4 regions of the Rhodococcus sp. IEGM 1318 genome follow, and region 1 is predicted to be linked to each of the others. Evidence: riboswitches for the same ligand, from Rfam matches in the RefSeq annotation. Region 1 holds a riboswitch; each other region holds the start of a gene.

What was found. A riboswitch is a leader RNA that binds a small molecule or an ion and turns the genes downstream of it on or off. The one in region 1 is predicted to bind S-adenosylmethionine.
Region 2: linked by a shared signal. The riboswitch ahead of R4P65_RS33200 (putative leader peptide) and the one ahead of R4P65_RS25885 (LLM class flavin-dependent oxidoreductase) in region 1 are both predicted to bind S-adenosylmethionine.
Region 3: linked by a shared signal. The riboswitch ahead of R4P65_RS02625 (bifunctional o-acetylhomoserine/o-acetylserine sulfhydrylase) and the one ahead of R4P65_RS25885 (LLM class flavin-dependent oxidoreductase) in region 1 are both predicted to bind S-adenosylmethionine.
Region 4: linked by a shared signal. The riboswitch ahead of R4P65_RS18825 (aminotransferase class V-fold PLP-dependent enzyme) and the one ahead of R4P65_RS25885 (LLM class flavin-dependent oxidoreductase) in region 1 are both predicted to bind S-adenosylmethionine.

What each region holds. Positions count from the first base shown of each region.
Region 1 covers NZ_JAWLSC010000013.1:1,845-6,248, forward strand. Annotated here, with positions in the region: gene R4P65_RS25880 (ABC transporter substrate-binding protein) at 35-1,663, shown strand; SAM riboswitch class I at 1,847-1,942, shown strand; gene R4P65_RS25885 (LLM class flavin-dependent oxidoreductase) at 1,947-3,026, shown strand; gene R4P65_RS25890 (NtaA/DmoA family FMN-dependent monooxygenase) at 3,056-4,404, shown strand, end outside.
Region 2 covers NZ_JAWLSC010000010.1:28,162-32,565, forward strand. Annotated here, with positions in the region: gene R4P65_RS22030 (ABC transporter substrate-binding protein) at 1-747, opposite strand, end outside; gene R4P65_RS22035 (amino acid ABC transporter ATP-binding protein) at 782-1,567, opposite strand; gene R4P65_RS22040 (amino acid ABC transporter permease) at 1,564-2,538, opposite strand; gene R4P65_RS33200 (putative leader peptide) at 2,648-2,725, opposite strand; SAM riboswitch class I at 2,733-2,827, opposite strand; gene R4P65_RS22045 (sulfite exporter TauE/SafE family protein) at 3,027-3,794, shown strand; gene R4P65_RS22050 (HAD-IIA family hydrolase) at 3,832-4,404, shown strand, end outside.
Region 3 covers NZ_JAWLSC010000001.1:566,611-571,014, reverse strand. Annotated here, with positions in the region: gene R4P65_RS02635 (MFS transporter) at 1-227, opposite strand, end outside; gene R4P65_RS02630 (NADP-dependent isocitrate dehydrogenase) at 427-1,650, opposite strand; SAM riboswitch class IV at 1,956-2,096, shown strand; gene R4P65_RS02625 (bifunctional o-acetylhomoserine/o-acetylserine sulfhydrylase) at 2,240-3,565, shown strand; gene metX (homoserine O-acetyltransferase MetX) at 3,562-4,404, shown strand, end outside.
Region 4 covers NZ_JAWLSC010000007.1:319,706-324,109, forward strand. Annotated here, with positions in the region: gene R4P65_RS18815 (PaaX family transcriptional regulator C-terminal domain-containing protein) at 1-338, shown strand, start outside; gene R4P65_RS18820 (hypothetical protein) at 317-931, opposite strand; gene R4P65_RS18825 (aminotransferase class V-fold PLP-dependent enzyme) at 1,143-2,468, opposite strand; SAM riboswitch class IV at 2,522-2,636, opposite strand; gene R4P65_RS18830 (helix-turn-helix domain-containing protein) at 2,671-2,823, opposite strand; gene R4P65_RS18835 (hypothetical protein) at 2,824-3,003, opposite strand; gene R4P65_RS18840 (hypothetical protein) at 3,308-3,448, shown strand; gene R4P65_RS18845 (hypothetical protein) at 3,450-3,776, opposite strand; gene R4P65_RS18850 (hypothetical protein) at 3,816-4,220, shown strand.

The DNA.
Region 1 (4,404 bases):
TGGCCGCGTCTACTGGAAGTGAGGTGGAATCTCCGTGTCGCACTCGAGATCTTGGCCCATCGGGAACGTCAGCCGTGTCGCAGTGGCGCTGATCGGTGCCGGTGTCCTGTTGGTGGGCTGCGCGAGCAGCAATGACGACAGTGGTACTGACGCGACGACCGCGTCGGGACACATCGTGACCGGCATGGTCAACGAGCAGCCCGATCCGGGGAATGCGGTCGCCGGCGGGACCATGACGTACGGCGTGCAGGTGCTCGTTCCCTCTCTCGACCCGACCAAGACTGCCGCGCGCGGCGGTTCCGGTGGAGAAGCATTCGCAGCTGTTTACGACGTTTTGATGAGCTACGACACTGCTGGTGGCGAATTCAAGCCCAAGCTTGCCGAATCGCTCGAGACCTCTGACGACGGAGCCACCTGGACGTTGAAACTTCGCGACGGTGTTAAGTTCAGCGACGGCTCCGCGCTCGACGCCGACGCCGTGATCGCGAGCATCGATCGGTACAACGCGGGCAAGGGCAATGGCGCCGAGTTGTGGCTGGCTTCGGTGGAATCGGCGCAGGCAAGCGGTTCCACGACGGTCGACTTCACGCTGAAGACGCCGTGGATGCGCTTTCCGTCGATGCTCGCTCTCGGGCACGGGATGATCGTCGCCCCGAGTTCGCAGCAAGGCGACAAGTTCACCGCCGTGGGCGCCGGACCCTTCACCGAAGATCTCTTCACGCCGAGCGTCGAGCGAATCTTCAAGGCCAACCAGTCCTACTACGGCGGTGCTCCCAAGCTGGACAAATTGCGGATGGTGGCACTCAACGGTCCACAGGCCAATCTCGAATCATTGAACAGTGGTCAGCTCGATGTCGCCTATATTCGTGGCCTTACTTCGGCGATCAATTCCGCCAAGTCCACTGGTTACCCCGGCTACATCGACGTGCTCAACGCCGGGAGTGCCGAGATTGTCAACAATCGTGAAGGCCGGCCGGGCTCGGATGTTCGCGTCCGCCAAGCTATCGGCTATGCGCTCGACACGACATTGATCGATCAGCGCGTGGAAAACGGTGAGGGACTGCCGGGCTCGGAGTTGTTCGGTCCGACGTCGCAATGGCATGTGGACACACCGGGTATTGCCTACGACCCCGAAAAGGCCAAGGAGCTTCTGAATCAGGCGAAGGCAGACGGATACGACGGCACTCTCGACTACGTCGTTCTCAGTGAGCCGAAGGACCAAGCGATCGGCCTCGCCGTGCAGTCACTGTTGCAGGCCGTCGGGTTCGAGGTGAACTTGATCTTGGCCAACAACGCCGGCGACATCGTGCAGAACGTCTACGTCAAGCACGATTTCGACCTCGCGCACGCGGGCATCGGAATGTACGAGTCGATTCTCGATCTCGGATTGTTCTCCACGACCAACAGCACCTCGATGGCGAATACTGCTGGATACGCGAACCCGGCGATGGATCAGCTGATCGCAGATCTACAACAAGCCAAGGATAATTCGTCGACTCTGGCGATCATCGGCAAGATTCAGACGCTGTGGAACGAGACGGTTCCGTCGGCGCCTATCGGCGGGCTGACGTCGTTCTGGGCTTGGCAGAAGAACGTCCACGGCGTCGTTCCCACAGCCACGGGAATCATGCTGTTCGACCAGGCTTGGCTGGGCGCGAAGTAGATCAACTGCTGCCCTCCAGACGAGCCCCGTCCGACGACAGTCGGGCGGGGCTCTTTGGTTTCGATGTCGGCTAGTGTTTGCGCAACCCTTTCGATCAGGGTGATTGTATTGAAATATGTTGTAGGTCAATATGATTCGTCAAGCGCGATTTGACTTGTTCAGCGTCGCCCGCATAGATTGCATCCACCATCCAGAGTGGCTGAGAGACCTGGCTCGATGATGCCGCAGCAACCCGCTACCTAACCGCAGTGTGGGTGCTACCGCCAGGACCGATGGAGGACACATGACTGTATTTGCCGTGGGTATCGAACTGGACGGCGAGGGCACTCACCCCGCTGCCTGGCGCCGAAGCTCACATCGCCCGGATCAGTTGCTCACGGGTAAGGCTGTGCGCGATCGCGTCGCGGCTGCCGAGAATGCGGGCTTCACCTTCGCGACGTTCGACGATTCCATCCTCCCTCCGAGTGGTGACATTGTCGGCCGCGTCGACGCCGTCTCCAGGGCGTCATACGTGGCGGCGACGACCAGCACGATCGGACTGGTCCCCGTCGTCGGGACCACGTACGCCGAACCGTTCCACACCTCTTCGCAATTGGCGACATTGGACTACTCCTCGCGTGGGCGTGGCGGCTGGCTTGCTGTTCCGGTCGAAGACGATGCCGCGGCGAGGGCGTGGGGGAGGGCTCCGGTAACGACGGAGTCGGCGCGTCAGCAGGAGCAGCGGGATTCGGTCACCGTTGTGACCGATCTCTGGGATTCATGGGAGGACGACGCTGTTGTCCGTGACTATCTCAGTGGGCGTTTCCTCGAGCGTGATCGTCTGCATTACGTCAATTTCGAGGGTGAGACGTTCTCGGTGAAGGGGCCCGCAATCGTTCCGCGGCCGCCTCAAGGCCAGTTGGTGGTGTTCGGCCGCTACGGCGAGATCGATCCACGCCAGTCGGATGTTGTTCTTGTGTCCGGTGATTCGGCGGAAACTATTGCACAGTCGGCCGCCAAGGCGCGCGATGAGGGCGCGTCATTGGTGGTCGCCGAGGTCGATGTGGCTTTCGATACGCTGAATCTGTCTGCGGCGCAGCGGCTGACCGAGCTGAACTCGTACGGGAATGCCGTCGACACTGGCCGACTGCTCCTGGATGCAGATCCGGGGGAAGCGGCCGTAGTTCTGAAGGAGTTGGCCGGGCGCCTCGACGGTGTTCATTTCCACCCTCTCGTGATCGACGAGGACCTTCCGGTGCTGGCCAAATTCGTGCTTCCGGCGCTGTCCAAGGCCGGGTTGACGCGACGCCCGGTTCCGGGATCGACCTTGAGGGGCAACCTCGGTCTGCAGCGGCCCGCAAATCGATTCGCCCACTCCTCCTGACTTGACTTCGCGCTAAGGATATTTCGGCCATGACTGCATCACGCTCCGCCGTACCTCGACCCGACGCTCACGTTCACTTCGGCGTCTTCTTCCAAGGGGTCAACCACACCACCATCTGGTCCGATTCCTCGAGCGGATCCCAGATCGACTTCGAGACGTTTCGGCGGTTGGTACTCACCGCCGAGCGAGGCCTGTTCGACGCCTTCTTCCTCGGTGAGGGCCTTCGCCTTCGCGAGCAGAACGGCAAGATTCTCGATCTGGATATCGCCGGCCGCCCCGACGCCATTGCGCAGTTGGCCGCCCTCGCCGGTATCACCGACAAGATCGGTTTGGTCGCGACACAGAACACCACGTACAACGAACCGGCCGACCTCGCACGTCGACTCTCCGGCCTCGACCTACTTTCCGACGGACGGGCCGGCTGGAACGCGGTGACCACCGACAACGCGTGGACAGGAGAAAACTTCCGTCGCGGGGGTTTCCTCGATCACTCCCTACGTTACGAGCGTGCCGGGCAGTTCATCGAAACCGCGCGGGCACTGTGGGATTCGTGGGCCGACGACGCGATCTCGGGTTCTCGCACGTCCGAGAACTGGTCGACCCCGGGAGCCGTGAGCGACGTACGACGTCAGACTTCGCAGTTCGATATCTCCGTGACGCCGACGCTTCCCCGCAGTAGACAGGGACATCCGGTCATCTTTCAAGCCGGCGATTCGCCGTCTGGACGCGATTTCGCGGCGACGCACGCCGACGTCATCTTCTCGCGGCACGGGACGCATTTCGACGGCGCACTCGACTTCGCCGACGACATTCGGGCTCGTTTGCGTAGAGTCGGGCGGCCGGAGGACGACGTCAAGATCTTGCCCAGCACGCAGATCGTGTTGGCGGAGAGCGAGTCCGAAGTCGAGGAGAAGACACGGTGGGTCCTTGAAGGTCAGTTCACCGGCCAAACTGCACTGTCCCTCGTCGGATTGGTGTGGGGGAAGGACCTTTCCGACCGAGACCCGGACGATCCACTTCCAGAGGAAGATCCGGTTGCCCGCCCGGTTTCCGAGACGCGCGGTTCCGCGCGAGACGGCAACGACCCCATTGCGATTGCGCGTGAATGGCGGGCTCTGGCCGAGGCAAAGAATCTGTCCCTACGTCAGGTCGCCATCGAGACCTCGCAGCGCTCGGGTTTTGCGGGCACTCCGGGGCAGGTCGCCGATCAGTTGGTCCATTGGGTGCGCAACGGAGCTTCGGACGGCTTCAACATCTCGCCGTACCTGGTGCCGACCGGGCTCGACGAAATCGTCGACTGGTTGATCCCGGAGCTACAGGAGCGTGGGGCGTACCGCACCGAGTACTCCACATCGACGCTGCGAGAGCACTTGGGGTT
Region 2 (4,404 bases), on a different contig from region 1:
CCCCGACTGCTTGGCGTGGAACTGTGATGACGGGTTCGGCCCGAAGTAGGCGTCGATCCGGCCGGACTGCAGCGGGAGGTAGTAGTCGGTGGTGTTCTGGTAGTAGGAGATGTCGGTGGGCGCCAGGCCGGCCGCGACGTTCTGCTCACTCCACTTGACCAGCAGCGCTTCCTGATTGGTGCCCGAGGAGACGGCGATCTTCTTGCCCGCGACGTCCTTGGGTTCCTTGATGGAAATTCCGGCGCCCTTCTTGGCTTCGAAGGCCAGGGTGTCGAGGCGGTAGGTCGCGAAGTCGTACTTCTCCTTACGCTCCTCTGTGACAGTCACATTGGAGAGGAAGGCGTCAGCCTCGCCAGAGTCGACGCGGACGAAGTTCTGTGCCCAGTCAGCTGTCTGCAGGTCGACCTTCAAGCCGAGAACGTCGCCGATCAGGTAGGCGAAGTCGGTCTCGGAGCCGATGAGGGTGGTGTCGTCGTCGGCGTAGAAGCGGAGCGGCGGAGCGGAACCGGCACTACCGGTGACGCGCAGCGTGCCGCGGTCGCGGATGTCCTGAGGCAGCTCGGCGGCGATGGAATCCACCTTGTCGGTGGTGATGCGATTCTGGTCGGCGGTGAGGTTGTAACCCGCGGCAGCGGTGACCTGGGCTCCGTCGGACTCGGCGTCCGCACTGCTGCACGCTGCGCTGAGCAGTCCGACGGTGGCGACAGCCGAGATCAGGAAAGTGGCGCGACGGGATGGGGAGAACATCAATTTTTCCTTTCGGGAATGTGTCTTGGTCGCGTCAGAGAACGCGGGAGAGAAAAGCCTTGGTTCGTTCGTGAATCGGATTGTCGATCACCTGCGAAGGTGGGCCCTGTTCGACGATGACGCCGCCATCCATGAAGACCGCGGTGTCCGCCACTTCCCGAGCAAAACCGACCTCGTGCGTGACGATCACCAAAGTGGCGCCGTCACGGGCCAGCTGAGCCAGGACTTCGAGAACCTCGCCTACCAGTTCCGGGTCGAGCGCCGAGGTCGGCTCGTCGAAGAGAATGACCGCCGGCCGCAGTGCCAGCGCTCGCGCTATGGCGACGCGCTGTTGCTGGCCACCGGAGAGTTGGCGGGGATACTCGTCGGCCTTGTCCCCCACTCCCACTCGCTCGAGCAGTGCGCGAGCTTCGCGGTACACCTCGTCACGGTCTCGTTTCTGGGCCGAGAGCGGAGCTTCCACCACGTTTTCCAGCGCAGTCAGGTGCGGAAACAGGTTGAAGTTCTGGAACACGAATCCGATGTGTGAACGCTGTTTCAGGATCTCTCGGTCACGCAGTTCGTGAAGTCGATTTCCCTTGCGCCGGTATCCGATCAGTTCTCCGTCGATCCGCACGGTCCCTCGGTCGACCTTCTCGAGGTGATTGAGGGTGCGCAACAAGGTGGACTTACCGGAACCGGACGGGCCGAGAATGACGGTCACTTCACCCTTGCGGACCAGGAGATCTACGCCGGCAAGTACTTCCAGCGCGCCGAACGACTTGTGGATTCCGCGCGCTTCGACGGCGTACACCGTCTCTTCGGCCAGCTCTGCGGTCATCGGGTCGCACCTCTCGGAATATCGAGACGCGCATCACGAATCTCGTCGAACTTCTTGCGAGCCTTCTGTATCGGAGTCAAAGGAAGAGCGCGGGCGGATCCACGGGCGTAGTGGCGCTCAACGTAGTACTGACCGATCGAGAGCAACGTCGTGAGGATGATGTACCAGATCGTGGCGACCATCAGCAGGGGCACAACTCGTCCGTTGCGGCCGAAGATGACCTGCACCTGGTAGAACAGTTCGGCGATCGCCATGGTGGAGACGATGGACGTTCCCTTGAAGAGTCCGATGACCTCGTTGGCGGCATTGGGGAGGATCGCCCGCATCGCTTGCGGGAGAACGATCTTGAAGAACTGTCGACTGCGCGGAATACCGAGCGAGTGAGCAGCTTCGATCTGACCGTGATCGACCGAGATGATTCCGGAGCGGATGATCTCGGCCGAGTACGCTGCCTGGTGTAGCGCCAAACCGATAACTGCTGCGGTGAATCCGCCGATCACACCACTGACCTGGAAGGTGAAGAACTCCGGCCCGAAAGGTATTCCGAGAGAAAGCGTCTGGTACAGGTACGTGATGTTGAACCAGAAGAGCAGCTGCACGATGAGCGGAATCGAGCGGAAAGCCCAGATGTAGGTCCAGGCGATCACCTGCAGGACCGGGTTCTTCGACAACCGGCCGAGTGCCAGGAACACTCCGAGACCGAATCCGAGGATCGTCCCCCACAGGGTCAGTTTGATCGTCATCCACAACGCGGCAAGCACTGATTTCGCAGTGAAGTACTGCGCGAACGTTGGCCAGTCCCAGCCCGGGTTGACGACGAGTCCGTGAATGAACTGAGCAAGAAATACCAGCACAACTGCGCTGATCACCCAACGCAGCGGGTGCCAGGTACGAGCAACGACAAGTTCCGAGTCGGGAAGTTGCGGCTCGGCCACCGACTTGTCGGGGCGGACATCGGTGGGCGCGCTCACGGCGCACTACCTGACGGAATGGACATCACGAATAGACCTTTCGGGGAATGGGGACGCAGCTGTGTTCTCGAGGTGGTGCGCTCGAGTTGCGAAGACGACGGCAGTTCGGTCAGTGACAGTGACACGAAGCGGTGCGGCACAGATCGATGTGACGACGCCTGTGCGCAGCGTGCGAAGTGGAACCCATGTGATGCCTTCCATCGGTCCTGGCGGTAGCACCCGCTCCCGATCACTCGGGGGGTTGCTGCGACGTCGACGAGCCAGGTCTCTCGGTCGCTCTGGATGGTGAGCAAAGACTAGACGCGAAATGCCGAGTCGTCAAATGTTGTATTTCCCTGCACTGCAAGGGAACTGAAGGTCTCTCCACGTTGAAATCGCACTGATTCCAACGGTGTCCGAAGCCTTGGCCGCCGTGTTCAATGGAGTGTTCGAATCAAGACCGGGACCGCCGTCCGGACTGACTTTTCCTCTGCCGTACCGTCTGCGGAGTGAGTGGAATCGACGCTTTCTTCATCTTGTTGGCCGGTATCGGTGCGGGCGCGATCAATGCCGTGGTCGGCAGCGGAACGCTGATCACGTTTCCCACCCTGGTCGCCTTCGGCATGCCGCCGGTGACCGCGACGATGTCCAATGCAGTCGGGCTCGTCGCCGGCGGGGTTTCAGGGACGTGGGGATACCGGCGTGAGTTGTCGGGACAGGGGGATCGTCTGAAATGGCAGATTCCGGCGTCGCTCGCCGGCGCGCTCCTCGGTTCGTGGTTGCTCATGCATCTACCCGAGAAACTGTTCGAGACCATCGTTCCGGTGCTGTTGATCCTGGCTCTCGCACTTGTGCTCCTCCAACCACGTATCCAGGCGTGGGCGAAGAAGCGCTCCACCGAAGAAACGGCGCTGTCCACCAAGAGGCTGATGCTCCTGACCGCCGGCACCTTTGCAGTCGGCATCTACGGCGGTTACTTCACCGCCGCGCAGGGCATCCTCCTCATCGGTGTGATGGGTGCCATCCTCCCGGAAACCCTCCAGCGCATGAACGGCGCGAAGAACCTGCTCTCACTGCTCGTCAACATCGTCGCAGCCGGGATGTACATCACTCTTGCCTTCGACCAGATCAATTGGGCAGCAGCCGGATTGATCGCTGTCGGCTCACTCGGTGGTGGCGTTCTGGGCGCCCGCTACGGACGACGCCTGTCCCCCACTGCACTGCGCTACACGATTGTCGTCGTCGGCCTGGTCGGCTTGTGGCGTCTTCTCGCTTGACCGCCCACATCGGGCGGCCCCCGCACATACTGGAGATATGACCAGAACAGACGATCAGACCGGTTGGACCTACCTCATGGACATGGACGGGGTTCTCGTCCACGAGGAGCACTTGATACCCGGAGCAGACACGTTCCTGGCAGAACTGGCGTCGAACGACATTCCGTACATGGTGCTCACCAACAACTCCATCCGCACCCCGCGTGACCTGCGAGCACGCCTCCTCAACTCGGGACTCGACATCCCGGAGAAGTCGATCTGGACGTCAGCGCTCGCTACCGCGACCTTCCTGGCCAACCAGCGTCCGGGCGGCAGCGCCTACGTGGTCGGCGAATCGGGGCTGACCACTGCACTGCACGACATCGGCTACGTCCTGACGGATAGTGACCCCGACTACGTCGTCCTCGGCGAGACGCGCACGTACTCCTTCGAGGCAATCACCACCGCCATTCGCCTGGTCGAGCGCGGATCGCGGTTCATCGCCACCAACCCCGACGCCACCGGGCCGTCGCGCGACGGCTCTCTACCGGCAACCGGCTCGGTCGCCGCTCTCATCACCAAGGCAACCGGACGCGATCCCTACTACGTCGGCAAGCCCAACGCTTTGATG
Region 3 (4,404 bases), on a different contig from region 1:
ACGGTGAAGGCGACCATGAGCGCGATCAACAGTGTGCGGCGCGGTACCCGTGCGGTGAGAGCAGCGATCAGCGGAGCGCCGACGACAACGCCGAGCGCGTACGCGGAGATCACGTGGCCTGCGATGGGTTCCGAGACGCCGAGCCCGGATGCCATTTCCGGGAGCAATCCCATGGCGACGAACTCGGTGGTGCCGATACCGAAACCGCCGAGGGCGAGAGCGAGCATCGCCGGACCTCTGGCGGAACGAACCCCGGGTGTCGAGGCGTCAGAACGGGAGAGGGTAGACGAAGTCACTGATCAATTGTGATCTCACACCTGGTTGAACTTCCAAGTGAGAGCGGGTGAGTTCACTCACGTGAGACCGCGAACACAGATGGGACGCCCGGTTTCCCGGACGTCCCATTCGAGAGGTGAAGCGGTGAATCTACTTCGCGGCCATGGCCTTCTGCAGGTTCACGTCGAGCGCGCCGAGGAACTCCTCGGTGGTCAGGTAGCCCTGATCGCCGCCGACCAGCATCGAGAGGTCCTTGGTCATCTGGCCGCTTTCGACGGTCTTGATGACAACGTCTTCGAGCGCCTGCGCGAAGCCGATGACCTCAGGGGTGCTGTCGAGCTTGCCACGGTGCTCGAGCCCACGGGTCCACGCGAAGATGGATGCGATCGGGTTGGTCGAGGTGGGCTTGCCCTGCTGGTGCTGACGGTAGTGACGCGTCACGGTGCCGTGAGCAGCCTCTGCCTCACAGGTCCGTCCGTCCGGTGTGAGCAGAACCGACGTCATGAGGCCGAGCGAGCCGAAGCCCTGGGCCACGGTGTCGGACTGGACGTCACCGTCGTAGTTCTTGCATGCCCAGACGTAGCCGCCCTCCCACTTGAGTGCGGAAGCGACCATGTCGTCGATGAGGCGGTGCTCATAGGTCAGACCTGCGGCATCGAACTCAGCCTTGAACTCGGTCTCGTACACGTGCTGGAAGATGTCCTTGAAGGCACCGTCGTACGCCTTGAGAATGGTGTTCTTGGTGGACAGGTACACCGGGTAGTTCTGCTGCAGTCCGTAGGTGAGCGACGCGCGAGCGAAGTCACGGATGGACGTGGTGAAGTTGTACTGCCCCTGGACGACGCCGCCCTCTTCGGGGAAGTTGACCAGTTCGTGCTCGATCGGTGCGCTGCCGTCCTCAGGCGTGTAGGTGATCATCACCTTGCCGGGGCCGGGGACCTTGAAGTCTGTGGCGCGGTACTGGTCGCCGAATGCGTGACGGCCGATGATGATCGGCTTGGTCCAGCCCGGAACGAGTCGCGGAACGTTGGAGATGATGATCGGTGCGCGGAAGATCGTGCCGCCGAGAATGTTGCGGATCGTTCCGTTCGGGGAACGCCACATCTTCTTGAGACCGAATTCCTCGACACGTGCCTCGTCCGGCGTGATCGTGGCGCATTTGACGCCGACGCCGTGCTTCTGGATCGCGTGCGCTGCGTCGATGGTGACCTGGTCGTCGGTCTCGTCGCGGTACTCGATACCGAGGTCGTAGTACTCGAGGTTCACATCGAGATACGGATGGATCAACTTGTCTTTGATGAACTGCCAGATAATGCGCGTCATCTCATCGCCGTCGAGTTCGACGACGGTGCCCTCAACCTTGATTTTGGACATGGGTGCTTCGCGTCCTCCTAGGAAGTTTCCCTGGTTACACGGTTGCGGTCACACTTTGTGAGTGGGTCCGCGAACGGTTCGATTATCAAACCTAGACGGTGTGGACTGATCTCGGGAGATGAGTCCCAAACAAGACAAGCGTACTGCTAACCCGTGAGGCCGCAACCGGCAGGTCCACCCATCCGTCTCTACTCGCGAGTAACTTTTGCCTGCTAGTGGGCTGCGTCGCTCTGCCTCGCGTGCGGTTGCGGCTCACATTTCGCCCCGCGTCAGGACTGCGCTCACTTCCCGGTAGAATCCGACGTGGTCATGAGTGCCAGCGTCAAGCCCCGGCTCGCTGGACGGCAACCCTCCAACCGCGGTGGGGTGCCCCGGGTGATGACCAGGTTTCCCGACGTGGATCTGCTCGCGCAGTTCCACCGCAATTCGGGTGACAAGCGCGGGTCCGACAGGGACGGACCCCAGACCGGGCCGAGCCCCACGGAGGTTTTTCAGTATGTGTCGCACTTGTAGATAGACCCCAGCACGGGGCGGCGATCATTCGCCCCCGTCCGACATCTATCCGTCAGACCACTGGAGTGAAAAAATCATGACCGACAACACAGCCGACGCCGCAGCAACTTCTGATCCGACCGCGAACTGGTCGTTCGAGACCAAGCAGGTGCACGCCGGGCAAACAGCGGACACCGCCACCAATGCGCGCGCTCTGCCGATCTACCAGACCACCAGCTACGTCTTCGACAGCACGGATCACGCTGCGGCACTGTTCGGCCTCGCCGAGCCGGGCAACATCTACACGCGGATCATGAATCCCACACAGGACGCCGTCGAGCAGCGCATCGCTGCCCTCGAAGGCGGAGTCGCCGCACTCCTCCTCTCCTCGGGTCAGGCTGCCGAGACCATCGCGATCCTCAACATCGCCGAGGCCGGCGACCACATCGTCTCCAGCCCGTACCTGTACGGCGGCACGTACAACCTCCTGCATTACACCCTTCGTAAGCTGGGCATCGAAGTCACGTTCGTCGAGGATCCTGACGATCTCGACCAGTGGCGCGAAGCAATTCGCCCGAACACGAAGGCGTTCTACGGCGAAACGATCGCCAATCCGAAGAACCACATTCTCGACCTACCCGGCATCTCGTCGCTGGCCCACGAGAACGGTCTTCCGTTGATCGTGGACAACACTGTCGCGACGCCGTACCTGCTCCGCCCGCTCGAACACGGCGCCGACATCGTCGTCCACTCCGCCACCAAATACCTTGGCGGACACGGCACCGCGATCGCCGGCGTCATCGTCGACGGCGGCACCTTCGATTGGACGCAGGGTCGCCATGCGAACTTCACGACGCCTGATCCCAGCTACCACGGCGTCACCTTCGCAGACCTCGGCGCGCCGGCGTTTGCTCTCAAGGCTCGCGTCCAACTGCTGCGCGATCTCGGCTCCGCCGTGGCGCCGTTCAACGCGTTCCTCATCGCGCAGGGCATCGAAACCTTGAGCCTGCGCATCGAGCGTCACGTGTCCAATGCACAGAAGGTCGCCGAGTTCCTCGACCGCCACGGCGAGGTGGCCTCCGTTTCCTACGCGGGACTTCCCTCCTCGCCTTGGTTCGAACGCGGAAAGCAGCTGACGCCCAAGGGAACCGGCGCCATCGTCACCTTCGAGCTGCCCGGCGGGATCGATGCGGGCAAGAAGTTCGTCAACGCCCTGACACTGCACAGCCACGTCGCCAACATCGGTGATGTTCGCTCACTCGTCATCCACCCCGCGTCGACGACGCACTCGCAGCTCACCCCCGAAGAGCAGCTCGCTTCGGGTGTCACGCCCGGACTCGTCCGCCTCGCGGTCGGGATCGAGGGAATCGACGACATCCTCGCCGATCTCACCGTCGGCCTGGCTGCGGTGGCAAACTCGTGACCGTGAACGAATTGGAGCCCAGGATCGACCTCCTACCCCCGGCCGACGGTCAGGTGGGGTTCGTCGACATCGGCGCCCTGGAACTCGAAAGCGGCGCGGTACTCCCATCCGTTTCGCTCGCCGTTCAGCGGTGGGGTGAGCTGTCCCCGAACTGCGACAACGTCGTACTCGTCGAGCACGCACTGACCGGAGACTCGCACGTCACCGGTCCGATCTCCGCGAATCAGCCATCCCCCGGCTGGTGGAACGGGATGGTCGGCCCCGGCGAACCGATCGACACCGGCGAATGGTGCGTCATCGCAACCAATGTCCTCGGTGGTTGTCGCGGCACGACCGGTCCCAGTTCACTGGCCGACGACGGCAAGCCGTGGGGCAGCAGGTTCCCGGAGATCTCCATCCGGGATCAGATCGCGGCGGAGAAGAAGCTTGTCGATCTGCTCGGGATCGACCAGTTGGCCTCGGTGGTCGGCGGATCCATGGGCGGCATGCGCACCCTCGAGTGGGCAGTTACCTACCCGGACAGCATTCGCTCCGCGTTGGTGCTCGCAACCGGTTCACGGGCGACCGCAGATCAGATCGGCACCCAGACGACGCAGATCGCGGCCATCGTCTCCGATCCCGACTGGCAAGGCGGTAACTACCACGGAACGGGTCGGGCACCGCGCGCCGGACTCGGCATCGCTCGTCGCATCGCGCACCTGACGTATCGCTCCGAGTCGGAACTGGATGCGCGCTTCGAGAACTCCGCCCAGAACGACGAAAACCCTTGGAACGGTGGACGATACGCTGTGCAGAGTTACCTGGAACATCAGGCGGACAAGCTCGTCGACCGCTTCGAC
Region 4 (4,404 bases), on a different contig from region 1:
AAATTGCCGCACAGTTGTGGCCGCTGGACGAGATCGCAGCCGGATACGAACGGCTGCTCGACGTAGCAACTGTGCGCCTGGAGAAACTGCAGAACACTCCGGGCACCGATGCTGTCACGATGACCATCGAACTCGCGGCGGAATTCACGCGAGCCATGGAGCCGGACCCTCTGCTGCCGCCGGAACTACTGCCCACCAACTGGATCGGCACGCGGGCGCGCTTCGTCACGGCACAGTGCTGGGCGCTTCTGGCACAGGTGGACGGTGCAGACGAATTACCGTCGCTGTTCCACCTGTACGCAGATGCGATCGGTGATCAGGACGCGAGCGTGCGCTGACGGGGCGGCAGTCCGAAACGACCGAGCACTTCGTCGACTGCGGTGGACGGTGTGACAAGTCCGCGATCCTGGAGCCACGGAATGGTGCTGTCCACCAGATGTTCGAGCGTGCGGGGCAAGGCGAGGGGGAGCAACGTAACGCCGTCGGCGACCTCGGCAGCTCGGATATCGGCGATCAAACTGCCGAGCCCGGAGGGTGTTCCGACGTAGTGAAGCGAAACCGGGACCCGCGGAGCAGTCAACGCACTGTCCAACTGTGCAAGCTCTTTACGAGCGGAACGAGCTTCCGGTGCGATCAGAATCTCGAGATCGACCAGTGCTGCGACGCTGTCGGGATCGCGGCCTTCTTCGGCGACAGCAGCACGGATCCGTGCGCGTTCGAGCTGCGCCTCACGCAGGTCCGCAGCGCGAATCCGAACCACATTGGTAGGGAATGAAGCCAAATCGAGAGCCCTGTCGCTCTCGGTGAGGTCCACCCAGTAGTCGCCGCCGATGATCGGCAGGTTTCCTGGTGCGCCCTCAGCGGCCGGATGGTGACCGGATCCGGTCAACTCGACCGCCACGTGCAGAGAATGCGAAGCGAGTGAAGACATGTGTGACCTCCGAAAATCAGAAAAAGTGTGGGATGAGCGAGACGAATCGTCAGCTCGAACACATTCCTGACGAGGTACGGCACAGATCGACATGACGACGGCACCACTGACCGAGAGTGATGCTCACTCTCGAAGGGGTGGCGGGAAAATCCGCTGCTGCCATGGCTGCCATGCTAGTTGTCCATTCGAGTTTTCGGGGACCGAGCTCAGCTCAGACGCACTCGGCTGCGCCGGCGTTGTCGTCGGCAGCTCCGAGGAAGGGGCGGGTCTCGGGCACGGGGTTCCACGCTCCGGCAGTCTTGGCGTAGTTCCAATCACGCTGATTCGAAACCAGGATGTTCACGGCGTCGACCAAGCGCGTCACGTCGTCCGAGCTGCTACCGAGCCCGAGGCTGGCGCGGACGGCGCCGCCGGAGAGACCGAGGCGCGCGAGAACCGGGTGTGCGCAGAAGCGACCGTCACGAACTCCGATGCCGTGCTCGGCGGAGAGGAATGCGGCGATTTCGCCCGCTTCGAATCCGTCGACGGTGAAGGTGACGATTCCGACGGCGTCAGGAGCGTCGTTCCACAGTCGCACCAACGAGACTCCCTCGATGGCGGACAATCCGTCGGTGAGCTGTGCGGTGAGTGCCTTCTCATGCTCGGCGATGACGTCGAAGTCCAGGGCGTGCAGGGTTTCGCATGCGGTCGCGATTGCTGCCGCACCGAGCACGTTGGGGGAACCGGCCTCATGACGTGCAGGCGCGCAAGCCCATTCGGTGGACTCGACGGTCACCTCACGCACGGCGCCGCCGCCGGCGAGGTACGGCTGAGCTTCGTCGAGCCAGTCACGGCGGCCGACCAGAACGCCGGCGCCGAAGGGCGCGTACAGCTTGTGGCCCGAGAACGCTACGTAGTCGACGCCGCATTCCTGCAGGTCGATGCGACGGTGGGGCGCCAACTGAGCAGCGTCGACGAGGATACGTGCGCCGCACCGGTGAGCGATGTCGGCCAAACGTGCAATCGGCAGGATCTCACCGGTCACGTTGGAGGCCCCGGTGATTGCGAGCAGCGCAGCAGGCTTGGTGCACAGTTCACCGATCAGACGCTCGATCGTTTCTTCGATGGTGTCTGCGGCGGTGACGATACGAGCGTCATTCCACGGCAACAGGTTTGCGTGATGCTCGACGTCGAGGACAACGGTGCTGCCGGGGACGCACTGGGCAAGCAGGTTCAGCGAATCAGTGGTGTTTCGGGTGAAGACGACAACCTGATCGTCGGCACAGTTCACGAAACGAGCAACGGATTCACGAGCGTTCTCGTAGGTGAGGGTGGAGATACGGGACGCGTAGCCGGCACCGCGGTGGACGCTGGCGTACGTGGGCAACAATTCGGCGATACGGTCGGTGACCTGGGCCAATGCCGGCGCGCTGGCCGCGTAGTCGAAGTTGGCGTAGGAGCATTCGCCGCCCTGAACCAATGGAACCTGCAGGTCAGCACCCGAAACCTTGGCAATCGCGGTGGTGCAGCAGGTGTCGGCACTCAATACAGCAGTCATCGAAGACAATCCTCACGTTCAAGGACTCGTTCGTCGGGAGATGGCCCCGGAAGAGTCCGCGCTTGCCGCATTCGTTTTCGAACGCAGCCGGGTCGTCACCCGGAGCACCCCACCGCGGAGGAGGGTTGCCGACCAGCAAGCCGGGGCTGAACACTGGTACTCGTGACCTGGCAACGAGGATGGCAGGAACCTCCCGCGCTTGTCAAGACGAAGCCGCGAAGGCCGTCGTCACCGCGTAATCGTCCGGCAGGCGAGGTGGAGTGCAAGCCTGGGTTTCCGGATCGGCCAGATCCACCGAGAGAAGGCGCTGAATTCGATCGATTCGACTCGATACGGTGTTGCGGCGCAAGCCCATTCATTTTGCGGTGTGCGCCAGAGACGATTCTTCGTCGAGGTACGTCGAGAGAGTCTCGAGCAACTCTCCATTCGAATCTCGTAGCGGCGCGCCATTCGAATCTCGTAGCGGCGCGGGCCGTGTCGCGGCGGCAGGCTGAAACGTGTCGGCCCGCGTCCATGCCTCCACTGTGGGTTCCACTTGCGGGTTCCAATTGTGGGTTCCAACCGAGCTCGAGCTGCGCGAATACGCTCGGCGATCCTGCGCAGAACGCACAGATTTCACTACCGCACGATGCTAAGTATCCAAACTCCGCCGATGGAGTTTGCCCCGGCAAGTCGTAATCGCGCCCGTTGTCAGCCGCCGCCCCCGAAGATCTCATTTGACGACGTTTGCTGAGTCGAAACTGTAATCACATCTACTCCTCCTTCGAGTTCGCTTGTAACAAAACAACTCCCACGACCGAAAAGGTCGTTGAACCACAACAGCGAAGGGACGAAAGACTATGGGATCAGCAGACGTAATGGCCTGGCTCGCCGAGGGTTACCTCGCCGGCGATCCGGTTCGCTATCCGCTCTACGTCGGATCGATGTTCCTGGCAATGCCGTTCCAGCTGATCGGCGTAATTCTGGGTCACCCCTTCTGAGTCACCCCTTCTGAATCGTCACATCAGGCCAGGGCGGACGACGTAGAACGGCCAGAGTTGCGATCACCGCGGCCGCCAACCCGATGAACTCCCCCATCAAAGCCACCCTGGTGTGATCGACAGCCGGTGACCACGACGGCTCACCCTCGTGGATCGAGAACACTCCCACTGGCACCGGCATGGGGTCTCCGCGCCACCGCCGATGCAGACGCGAAACCGTGATGATCATTGATCCGTCGCTGGTCTGGTGCGGTTCACCGAAGATCATCGAGGTCCCGGAATCCCCTCTAAGTCGCTCCACCGCATCACGAATCTCCATGATCTCCATCGTCGCACCGAAACAGCAGCCCTGTGCGAGTATCGATCGATGGCCGAGTGGTGGGTACCGAGCAGGCGCGTCGAGCGATGGTGGCAGACGATCGTGCTGGCCTGGCTACTCGTTTTCTTCGGCCCAAGCACCATCGACAAGGTCATCACAGAACCCACAGCTTGGAATTGGACATGGTTCGCGATCTGGCTTTTCGCGACGGTTGGATTTGCCTACGGCACCGTCCAAGCCTGGCGAACCAGGAACAATCCTCAACCGGCGTGTTGGGAAGGGACAACTGCCCCCTCCGAAATACCCGCCGACGATGTCCGTAGCACACTCGCGTCGACTGACGACCGTATTTCGGCAATCAAGGCACTACGCGAACTACATCCGGGCTTGGGCCTGAAGGATGCGATGGATCTCATCGACGCCCAGCGTGGCGAACAGGGCCCGCACCACTGATAGTTGCGACCATCACAATCACAGTTAGATATCGGCGCCTTACCGCCACGATCGAACGAGCACGCCAGGAGTTAACCACCTGACAGACAGGCCGTTTCGCCGAGTTTGACAATTCCGATCAATCGGTGAACGTCGACCCGAGCGATTCAACTCAACGTACCAATCGAATTCGTCGTTCAGCCTT